One region of the Streptomyces sp. NPDC051963 genome, then DNA from elsewhere that is predicted to be linked to it. Evidence: riboswitches for the same ligand, from Rfam matches in the RefSeq annotation. Region 1 holds a riboswitch; each other region holds the start of a gene.
What was found. Region 1 has a riboswitch for cobalamin ahead of ACIHFB_RS05820 (ABC transporter substrate-binding protein). Riboswitches for the same ligand answer to the same signal wherever they lie in the genome.
Positions count from the first base shown of each region.

Region 1 (3,488 bases):
CGAGGGTGTGGCTGAGCAGCAGCACCAGTGCGAACGACACCAGGGCGCCCGCGAACGCGCCCGCGGACACGGACACCGCGCCGCCTCCCACGCCGAGGACCACCACGAGCACCGCTCCCGTGGACGCGCCCGAGGACACTCCGAGGACGAACGGGTCGGCGAGCGGATTGCGCAGCAGTGACTGCATCACCGCACCGCACACGGCGAGCCCCGCCCCGCAGACGGCCGCGAGCAACGTACGGGGCAGCCGGAGCTGCCAGACGATGCCGTCCCGGATCGGGCTCAGGTCCGAGGTGCCGACGCCGAGGTGGGCCACGACACTCGCCCATACGTCGCCGACCCGGATGTCGGCCGGACCGATGGTGATCGCGACGGCGAGGGAGGCACACAGCAGAAGGGCTCCCGCCGCGCCCAGGGAGAGCGTGCGCAGACTCACCTGGCGAGCCCGAACTCGCGCAGGCCCGCCGCGACCCGTTCCACGCCCTCGATCGTCCGGATGGTCGGGTTCATCGCCTGCCCGCTGAGCAGGACGTACCGCTTGTGCTTGACCGCGTCCATGTTCCTGGTGACCGGGTCGGACTCCAGGAAGGCGATCTTCTTCGCCGCCGACTCGGCGGTCTGCGACTTGCGCGTGAGGTCGCCGATGACGAGCACGTCAGGGTTGCGGTCGGCGACGGTCTCCCAGTTGATCTGGGGCCACTCCTCGTGCGAGTCGTCGAAGACGTTCTTCGCGCCGAACGCCCGCGTGATGATGCCGGGCGCGCCACAGCAACCCGCCATGTACGGCGACTCGGAGTTGGCGAACCAGTACAGGAGCGTCACGTCCGAGCCCTCCACGCCCGAAGTGGCCTCGGCCATGCGCTTCTTGAGGGAGGCGACCAGCTGCTCGCCCCGCTCCTTCACACCGAACACGGCGGCCAGGTCACGGATTTCGCCGTACACGGCGTCGATGCCGAGCGGCTTGCTGCGCGCACCGTCACCCCCGCCGGAGTTGTCCTTGCCCGCGCAGTCCGACGGCGAGACATAGGTCGGCACACCGAGCTTCTCGAACTGGTCCCGGGTGGCCACGCCGCCCTTGCCCAGGGTGGAGACGAAGGAGGCGGCGACGAAGTCGGGGTCGGCGTCCAGGACCCGTTCGAAGGAGGGGTTGTTGTCGGCGATCCGCTCCACCTCGCCGTTCGCCTTCTCCAGCCCCTTCATCACCGGGTCGGTCCAGGTGGCGGTGCCCGCCATCCGGTCGGCGAGGCCGAGCGAGAGCATGATCTCGGTGGTGCCCTGGTTGAGGGAGACGGCGCGCTTCGGCGGTGACTCGACGCCGACCGTCCGGCCGCAGTTGTCGAAGGTGGCTGCCGCCTTGGAGCCGTCGGTCGTGCCGCTGTCAGCGCAGCCGGCCAGGAGCAGGGATCCGGCCGCGAGCAGGGTGGCGCGACGGGCAAGACACGGGAAGGGCACGGGAGTCGGTCCTCAGTCGTCGAGGGCTCGAACGCGGAGCCCGGTCGTACGGTGCTCCCCCGCCGTACGCCGACCGCGGAGGCCGCCAGCAGGTCTTCGGACTCGGGTTCCTCCGGTCGGGGCGCCTTCCCAGACGTCGTCGCGTCCAGTGGCAGAGGCCCCGCCCGTCACCCTCACCGCTGCGCGTCAGCTCCGGATTCGCACCGGATTCCCTGACCCACGTACATGGGTTCGACTGGCCTCGGCAAGCTATCACGCAGGCAGAACGGAAAACCCAGCGAATCGGCCCGGAGCTCGATTCGCTGGGCCTGGCCCGCGCTTGTGAGGCTAGAAGGACGCGCCGCTCAGCGCCTTGGTGAACGCCTCCGGATTCCAGTACTCGCGGTACGAGACGATGAGGCCGTCCTTGAACGTCACGAAAGTGGCGTAACTCATCTCGTAGGGGTTCCCGTTGGCGAGGACTCGACCCGTGACACTCCAGTCCGCGACCGCCACGTTCGGGTCGTCGGTGGCGTAGATACGCAGCGACGTGATCCGGTGCACGTCGATGAGGTCGGGGTAGCCACGCAGGTACTCGTAGGCAGCTGTCCGGCCCTCCAGCCGGACCGGGCTGCCCGCGGGCGCGAAGGGGAACTCAAGGACGACATGCTCGTCGCACAGCTCCGTCCAGCCCTTCATGTCCTTGGCGAGGAAAGTGTCCAGGCTGCGCCGCAGCATGTCCGCGGAAGTAAGGGTTTCACTCATTGTTCGTTCCCATCATGAAATTCGGAACAGACCCACCGACAGCGCACCTGCGCCCTGCGGGTTCGGTACCGAAAACCGTACGTTAGCTTGCTTGCTTCGGCAAGTATGTAGCGACACCAGAGATAGGCAGGTGGCCTGCTATAATTTGTCAGGCAACCTGCTCAAAGTGCTGCCACGCCTCCCCCGGCGCAGCACCAGGACAGCGGAGACGGGAAGCGAGGAGCAGCGCCTTGGAAAGCACCGCGAGGGTCACCGTGCGGCAGGGCACGGCTCCGTCGGACAAGCCCTTCGGGCCGACCTTCGTCACCCCGCTGTACATGGGCGCCGTGCTCAACCCGATCAACAGCTCGGTGATCGCGCCCGCCCTGGTCACCATCGCGGCCGCCATGCACACCTCCGTCGGCGGTACCGCGATCCTGATCTCGAGCCTGTATCTGACCAGCGCGATAGCGCAGCCCGCGGCCGGGCGGCTCGCGGAGGAGTTCGGGCCCAGGCGCGTGTTCTTCGTCGGGATCCTCCTCGTACTCGTCGGAGGTGTCCTCGGCGCGGTCGCCCGTGACCTGCCGTCTCTGGTCACGGCCCGCGTTCTCATCGGAGCGGGCACGTCCGCCGGATATCCGTCCGCGATGCTGCTGATCCGGCGGCGGGCCCGGGCAGCCGGCTTGCAGGCACCGCCCGGCAGTGTCCTGGGCGGACTGGCGATCGCGGGAGCCGCCACCGTGGCCGTCGGCCCTGCCATCGGTGGCCTGCTCGTGGGATGGCTCGGCTGGCAGACGGCCTTCTGGATCAACGTCCCCTTCGCGGTTGCCGCCTTCGCCATGGCTGCGGCCTGGATCCCCAAGGATCCCGACCGCGTGCGCGGCCGCTCGGCGCGCGACCTCGTCTCCCGTATCGACGTGGCCGGCATCGTGGGTTTCGGCGCGGCGCTCACCGCGTTGCTGGTGTTCCTGTCCGCACTGCCGGACCCCGACTGGACGGCCCTGTGCATATCCGTCGCGGCCGCCGCCGCCCTCGTCGGCTGGGAACTGCGCGCCGCCAACCCCTTCCTGAACGTCCGTCTGCTCGCCTCGAACCTCGCGCTCACCCGCACCTACGTACGCAACGGCCTTACGCTCCTCGGCACTTACGTGATCCTCTACGGGCTCACCCAGTGGCTCGAAGCGGCCCGCGGACTCTCCGCCTACCAGGCAGGTCTGGTCCTCATCCCGATGGGTGCCCTGTCGGCCCTCTCCGCCCGTGTCGTATCGCGGCGCGCCCGCGTCCGGGCGCCGCTGGTCGTCTCGGCGCTGCTC
Region 1 is NZ_JBIUCC010000001.1:1,355,073-1,358,560, forward strand. Features, by position in the region: gene ACIHFB_RS05815 (FecCD family ABC transporter permease) at 1-436, opposite strand, end outside; gene ACIHFB_RS05820 (ABC transporter substrate-binding protein) at 433-1,452, opposite strand; cobalamin riboswitch at 1,522-1,707, opposite strand; gene ACIHFB_RS05825 (nuclear transport factor 2 family protein) at 1,780-2,196, opposite strand; gene ACIHFB_RS05830 (MFS transporter) at 2,427-3,488, shown strand, end outside.

Region 2 (3,488 bases), on a different contig from region 1:
CATTGAGACCCGCAGCCCGTCCTCCTCGTCGATACCGAGGCCGTGCCGGAAGGGCAGGACGCCGTACGTGCGCCGTCCGGTGAGCCCGTGGAGCATCTCCAGCCCGGGTTCGAGCAGGGACACATCTCCGCGGAACTTGTTGACGAGGAACCCGGCGACGTACCGCTGATCCTCGGGGGACAGCAGGGCGACGGTCCCGAAGAACGAGGCGAAGACCCCGCCACGGTCGATGTCCCCGACCACGAGCACGGGCAGCCCGGCATTCCGGGCGATGCCCATGTTGACGATGTCGGTGCGCCGCAGATTGATCTCGGCAGGACTGCCGGCCCCCTCACAGATCACCGCGTCATACGTGCCCCGCAACTCGGCAAGACAGTCGAGGACGGTCCCGAGCAGCCGCTCCTGCCGCCCACCGTGATAGCCACGTGCACTCAGCTCGCCCACGGGCTTCCCCATGAGCACGACCTGACTGCTCTGTTCGCCCCCGGGCTTGAGCAGCACGGGATTCATCAGCACGCTGGGCTCGACACGACAGGCCTGCGCCTGCATGGCCTGCGCCCGCCCGATCTCCGCGCCCTCCTTGGTGACGAACGAGTTCAGGGACATGTTCTGCGCCTTGAAGGGCGCGACCTTGACCCCCTGTCGCACGAGCCAGCGGCAGATCCCGGCGGTGACGACGCTCTTACCGGCGTCGGAGGTGGTGCCGGCGACGAGCAGACCGCCGTTCATGAGGTACGTCCCTTCGTACGTCGCCTGGCGAGCAGCCGGCCGGCGACACCGACGCCGAGCGCGAGCACGCCGACGCGACGGGAGAGCCGTACGGCCCGTTCGATGTCGTGGGTGGCGACGGGACGCCCCTCGGTGTTGAGGACGGGCCGGTGCTCGATCCGCCCCCCGTACGACAGCGTTCCCCCGAGCCGCACCCCCAGCGCCCCCGCGAACGAGGCTTCCACGGGCCCCGCGTTGGGACTCGGATGCTGCGCGGCGTCGGCACGCCAGGCCCGCAGGGCCCCCCGCGGCTCGGCACCGGCCACGGCGGCGAGTACGGCGGTGAGCCGCGCCCCCGGCCAGCCGGCGAGGTCGTCGAGGCGGGCCGAAGCCCAGCCGTAGCGCCGGTACTTGGGAGACTTGTGCCCGACCATGGCGTCCAGCGTGTTCACGGCCCGGAACCCGAGCAGCCCCGGCACACCGCCGACGGCGCCCCACACGAGCGCCCCCACGACGGCATCGGAGGTGTTCTCGGCGACGGACTCCACGACAGCGCGGGCGATCCCGTCCGCATCCAGCGCCTGCGGATCCCGCCCGCACAGATGCGGCAGCCGGGCCCGCGCCCCCTCGACGTCCCCCGCCTCCAGTGCCCGTCCGATGCCCCGCGCCTCACGGGCGAGCGAAGTCCCGCCGACCACCGCCCAGGTGGCGACGCCGGTCAGGGCGACGGACGCGGCAGGGGAGGACCGTACGATCCGGGCGGCGACGGCACCGAGTGCGACGGTGCCGCCGGCACACACGGTGGTGTGCAGGGTGCCCCACCCTCGATGGTCACGCCACAGCACCCGTTCCACGGCCCCGGCGGCTCGCCCGAACGCGGCGACCGGATGCCCGCGGCGCGGATCGCCGAGCAGCAGGTCGCCGATGAGTCCGGCGGCGGCGCCGTACGCGAAGACGCGATCGGCACGCATGCGGCTCAGCCGGCCACGGGGTCAGGCAGAGACCTGGTACTGCACCTCGAACGGCAGCCGAGCATCGCGATATGTCCTCACTCAGGGTGTCCACGCCCTGGTTCGACTAGACCGGCGGTGAGAGTTCCTGGCTCCCGGGGATTGCTACCCCGGTGACAGTGGCGGGACCGCGCCGGATTCACACCGGCTTCCTCTCCTGCCGCCGTATATGGCTCCGGCAGTCCACCATGGGGCCGGAAGGGGCGTCAACTTGCCGTTGACCTGCAACGGGAGAGTGTGCTGAGGCCCACACACGAGGGGTGCGGGACGGTGATCCGTCCCGCACCCCTGGGTGCCTTCACGCGCGGCGTGTCACGCGACGATCAGATAGATCCCGTAGGCCACCGCCGCCGCGCACGCGGCGAAGCAGGCGTATGCGCCGGTGATCGCGAGCGCCGCGGAGTCGCCCTGGACCGTGGCGCGTTCACGCCGGGACAGGCCCGCGACGCCGAGGGTGAACAGGGCCACGAGGGCCACGGTGACCACGAGGCTGACGCCGAAGACGGAGCCCAGGGTCGCCCAGTCGATCTTCATGATGCTGCTTTCTCGAGTGCTGGGTGGGGGTCAGACCGTGGCCTGCGAGGGCGCGGGTTCCGAGGACGGGGCGGGGATCGTGGCCGTCAGCTCCTCGGCCGTCGTGCCCGCGGGCGGCGGGGTCACCGCGGCGATCGCCGTCGTCACCACGCCGGCCGGCTCCTCCGCCGAGTCGTTGACGTTCGTGTGGTCGACGACCTCGCGGCGGGAGCGCTGCCAGATCGCGGCGCTGGAGGCGATCAGGAAGACCGCGACCAGGGCGGTGCCCCAGCTGCCGAAACCGGTGACCCATTCCGCGACGGCACCGACCAGGGCCGCCGCCGGCAGCGTCAGACCCCAGGCGACGAACATCCGGGTGGCCGTGGACCAGCGGACGACCCCGCCCTTGCGGCCGAGGCCCGCGCCCATCACCGCGCCGGAGACGGAGTGCGTGGTGGACAGGGAGAAACCGAGGTGGGAGGAGGCCAGGATGACCGTGGCCGCGCTGGTCTGGGCGGCGAAGCCCTGCTGCGGCTGGAGGTCGGTGAGGCCCTTGCCCATGGTGCGGATGATGCGCCAGCCGCCGAGGTAGGTGCCGAGCGCGATGGCCAGGCCCGCGGAGAGGATCACCCAGGTGGGAGGGTTCGAGTCGGGGGCGATGGCGCCGCCGGCGACCAGGGCGAGGGTGATGATGCCCATCGTCTTCTGCGCGTCGTTGGTGCCGTGGGCCAGCGAGACCAGACCGGCCGAGGCGATCTGGCCGGCCCGGTAGCCCTTCGCGGCCGCCTTGCCGTCGGCCTTCTTGCCGAGGGAGTACGACAGGCGCGTGGCCAGCAACGCTGCGACACCGGCGACGATCGGGGCGGCGATCGCCGGGATCAGCACCTTGGTGACGAGCGCGTCGCCGTGGACCGCACCGACGCCTGCCGAGGCGATGGTGGCGCCGATCAGACCGCCCATGAGGGCGTGCGAGGAACTGGAGGGGAGCCCGACCAGCCAGGTCAGCAGATTCCAGAGAATCGCGCCGACCAGGGCGGCGAAGATGACCTCGGGACGTATACCGGTCTCGTCGACGAGCCCTTTGGAGATCGTGTTGGCGACCTCCACCGAGAGGAAGGCGCCGACGAGGTTGAGGACGGCGGACATGGCCACCGCGACCTTCGGTCTGAGCGCACCGGTCGAGATGGTCGTGGCCATCGCGTTGGCGGTGTCGTGGAAACCGTTCGTGAAATCGAACGCGAGTGCGGTTACCACCAC
Region 2 is NZ_JBIUCC010000002.1:1,273,366-1,276,853, forward strand. Features, by position in the region: gene ACIHFB_RS12235 (cobyric acid synthase) at 1-729, opposite strand, end outside; gene ACIHFB_RS12240 (cobalamin biosynthesis protein) at 726-1,679, opposite strand; cobalamin riboswitch at 1,780-1,922, opposite strand; gene ACIHFB_RS12245 (hypothetical protein) at 2,031-2,252, opposite strand; gene ACIHFB_RS12250 (inorganic phosphate transporter) at 2,283-3,488, opposite strand, start outside.
Region 2: it holds a riboswitch for cobalamin, as region 1 does, so the genes downstream of both, ACIHFB_RS12240 (cobalamin biosynthesis protein) here and ACIHFB_RS05820 (ABC transporter substrate-binding protein) in region 1, are expected to answer to the same signal.

Region 3 (3,488 bases), on a different contig from region 1:
ACGGAGAAGGCGGGCGGCCGCATCGTCAACCCCGACCGGATGTGGCACTACACCGAGGGCCTGCGCAACTACGACCCCATCTGGCCGGGCCACGGCATCCGCATCCTGCCGGGCCCCTCCTCGATGTGGTTCGACGCCACCGGCAAGCGGTTCAACACCCCGGACATTCCTGGGTACGACACGCTGCACACGCTCAAGTCGATCACCGAAACCGGCTACGACTACTCCTGGTTCGTCACCACCCAGAAGATCATGGCCAAGGAGTTCGCGCTGTCGGGCTCGGAGCAGAATCCCGACCTCACCAACAAGAACGTCTGGCAGCTGCTGTCCCGGATCTGGCAGACCCCCGAGCCGATCGAGAAGTTCAAGAACAACGGGGCCGACTTCGTCGTCGCCACCACGCTGCCCGAACTGGTCGCCGGCATGAACAAGTTGACCGGTGACGACCTGATCGACCTGGCCGGTCTGAAACGTCAGATCGAGGCACGGGACCGGGAGATCGACAACCCGTACACCAAGGACGTCCAGGTCATGGGCATCCGCAACGCCCTCGCCTACCCCGGCGACACCCTCAGCCGTACCGCCTCGGCCCACAAGATCCTGGACTCGAGCGCCGGACCGCTGATCGCCGTACGCCTCAACATCCTCACCCGCAAGACGCTCGGCGGGCTCCAGACCGACCTCTCCGGCCGCGTCCTGGACGGGACCGGAACCCCGATCCCAGGGCTCTACGCGGCCGGTGAGGTCTCGGGTTTCGGCGGCGGCGGTGTCCACGGCTACCGCTCCCTGGAAGGCACCTTCCTCGGCGGCTGCCTGTTCTCCGGCCGCCAGGCGGGGCGCGCCGCGGCCGCCGCGAGCTGAACTCTTGAGAGTCGCTCCAGGCCCTGAGCCGAACCGTCGGCTCAGGGTCGCCCCACACATGAGCTGTGTATAGGCTGACCGTGCAGCTGGTTCGCCCTGCCCGCCAGGCAGACGCGTCGCAAGAGGGAACCCGGTGGGAATCCGGGACTGCCCCGCAGCGGTGAGTGGGAACGACCGCCGTCATACGCACTGGATCCGGAGCGCCGGACCCGGGAAGCGACGGCCAGTAGGTGTCTCGTACGACATGAGACGCGCCCGCGAGTCCGAAGACCTGCCACTGCCCGTGCGCGGCTCCCCGTGCGCGGAGACTCGGTGACCTCGAGGGCGGGTCGGCGCACACCAGGCGGGACGGGCACACGCACAGCTGCCCCCGCCGGATCTGCTGCTCCTTCGCGTCCACGACCGGTCTCCGGGTCGTGTGTCATCCCACAGCTCGCGAAGGAGAGTCTCGTGACAGCGAAGTCCGCAGCCGCGGCAGCAGGGGCCACCGCCTACGGCTACCCCCGCCAGGGCCCGAACCGGGAACTGAAGAGGGCGATCGAGGGCTACTGGAAGGGCCGCGCCACCGCCGCCGAGCTCCGGCGGACCGCCGCCGAGCTCCGCCGCTCGACCTGGCGGCAGCTGGCCGAGGCCGGCCTGACCGAGGTGCCCACCGGCGACTTCTCGTACTACGACCACGTCCTGGACACCACCGTCATGGTCGGCGCCATCCCCGCCCGGCACCGCGCCGCCGTCGAGAAGGACGCCCTGGACGGCTACTTCGCCATGGCGCGCGGCACCCAGGACGTGGCGCCGCTGGAAATGACGAAGTGGTTCGACACCAACTACCACTACCTCGTACCCGAGTTGGGCCCGGACACGGAGTTCACCGCCGAGACCGCCAAGCAGGTCGGCGAACTGAAGGAGGCCCTCGCGCTCGGACTGGCCGCGCGGCCGGTGCTCGTCGGCCCGGTCACCTACCTGCTCCTCGCCAAGCCCGCCCCCGGCGCACCGGCCGACTTCCAGCCGCTGACCCTGCTGGACCGGCTGCTGCCGGTGTACGCGGAGGTCCTCGCCGATCTCCGGGCGGCGGGCGCCGAGTGGATCCAGCTGGACGAGCCCGCCCTGGTCCAGGACCGCACCCCGGCCGAACTGAACGCCGCCGCCCGCGCCTACCGCGACCTCGGCTCCCTCACCGACCGGCCGAAGCTGCTGCTCGCGTCGTACTTCGACCGGCTCGGCGAGGCGCTGCCCGTGCTGGCGAAGGCACCGGTCGACGGGCTCGCCCTGGACTTCACCGGGCCCGCGGCCGCCAACCTCGACGATCTCGCCGCGGTCGGCGGCCTGCCCGGCAAGCGGCTGGTCGCCGGCGTGGTGGACGGCCGCAACATCTGGATCAACGATCTGGGCAAGTCCCTGTCCACCCTCGCCACCCTGCTCGGCCTGGCCGGCCGCGTCGACGTCGCCCCGTCCTGCTCGCTGCTGCACGTCCCGCTCGACGCCGACGCCGAACGCGAGATCGAACCGCAGATCGCCCGCTGGCTCGCCTTCGCCCGGCAGAAGACCGCCGAGACCGTCACCCTGGCCCGCGGCCTCGCCCAGGGCACCGACCGGATCGCCGCCGAACTCGCCGCCAACCGGGCCGACCTGGCGTCCCGGGCGGGCTCGCCCATCACACGGAACCCGGCTGTGCGGGCCCGCGCGGCCGCGGTCACCGCCACCGACGCCCGCCGCTCACTGCCGTACGCCGAGCGTACGGTCGCCCAGCGCGCCCACCTGAACCTGCCGCCCCTGCCCACGACCACCATCGGCTCCTTCCCGCAGACCGGCGAACTGCGCACCGCCCGGGCCGACCTCACTGCCGGACGCATCGACCGGGAGACGTACGAGCGCCGCATCGAGGAGGAGATCCGCGACGTGATCTCCTTCCAGGAGCAGACCGGCATCGACGTCCTGGTGCACGGCGAGCCCGAACGCAACGACATGGTCCAGTACTTCGCCGAACAGCTCACCGGCTACCTCGCCACCCGGCACGGCTGGGTCCAGTCCTACGGCACCCGCTATGTCCGCCCGCCGGTCCTGGCCGGCGACATCTCCCGTCCCGAACCGATGACGGTGCGCTGGACGACGTACGCCCAGTCCCTGACCTCCAAGCCGGTCAAGGGCATGCTCACCGGGCCGGTCACCATGCTCGCCTGGTCCTTCGTCCGCGACGACCAGCCCCTCGCGGAGACCGCCCGGCAGGTGGCCCTCGCCCTGCGCGACGAGGTGAACGACCTGGAGGCGGCCGGGACTTCGGTGATCCAGGTGGACGAACCCGCCCTGCGCGAGACGCTGCCGTTGCGTGCCGAGGATCACCCCGCCTACCTGGCCTGGGCCACCGAGGCGTTCCGCCTCACCACCGGCGGCGTGCGGCCGGACACCCAGATCCACACCCACATGTGCTACGCCGAGTTCGGCGACATCGTCCAGGCCATCGACGACCTCGACGCGGACGTCATCAGCCTGGAGGCGGCCCGTTCGCACATGCAGGTCGCCCGGGAACTGGCCGCGCACGGCTATCCGCGCGAGGCCGGACCCGGCGTGTACGACATCCACTCCCCGCGCGTGCCGAGCACCGAGGAGGCCGCCGAACTCCTGCGCACCGG
Region 3 is NZ_JBIUCC010000006.1:637,550-641,037, reverse strand. Features, by position in the region: gene ACIHFB_RS27400 (FAD-binding dehydrogenase) at 1-861, shown strand, start outside; cobalamin riboswitch at 932-1,155, shown strand; gene metE (5-methyltetrahydropteroyltriglutamate--homocysteine S-methyltransferase) at 1,312-3,488, shown strand, end outside.
Region 3: it holds a riboswitch for cobalamin, as region 1 does, so the genes downstream of both, metE (5-methyltetrahydropteroyltriglutamate--homocysteine S-methyltransferase) here and ACIHFB_RS05820 (ABC transporter substrate-binding protein) in region 1, are expected to answer to the same signal.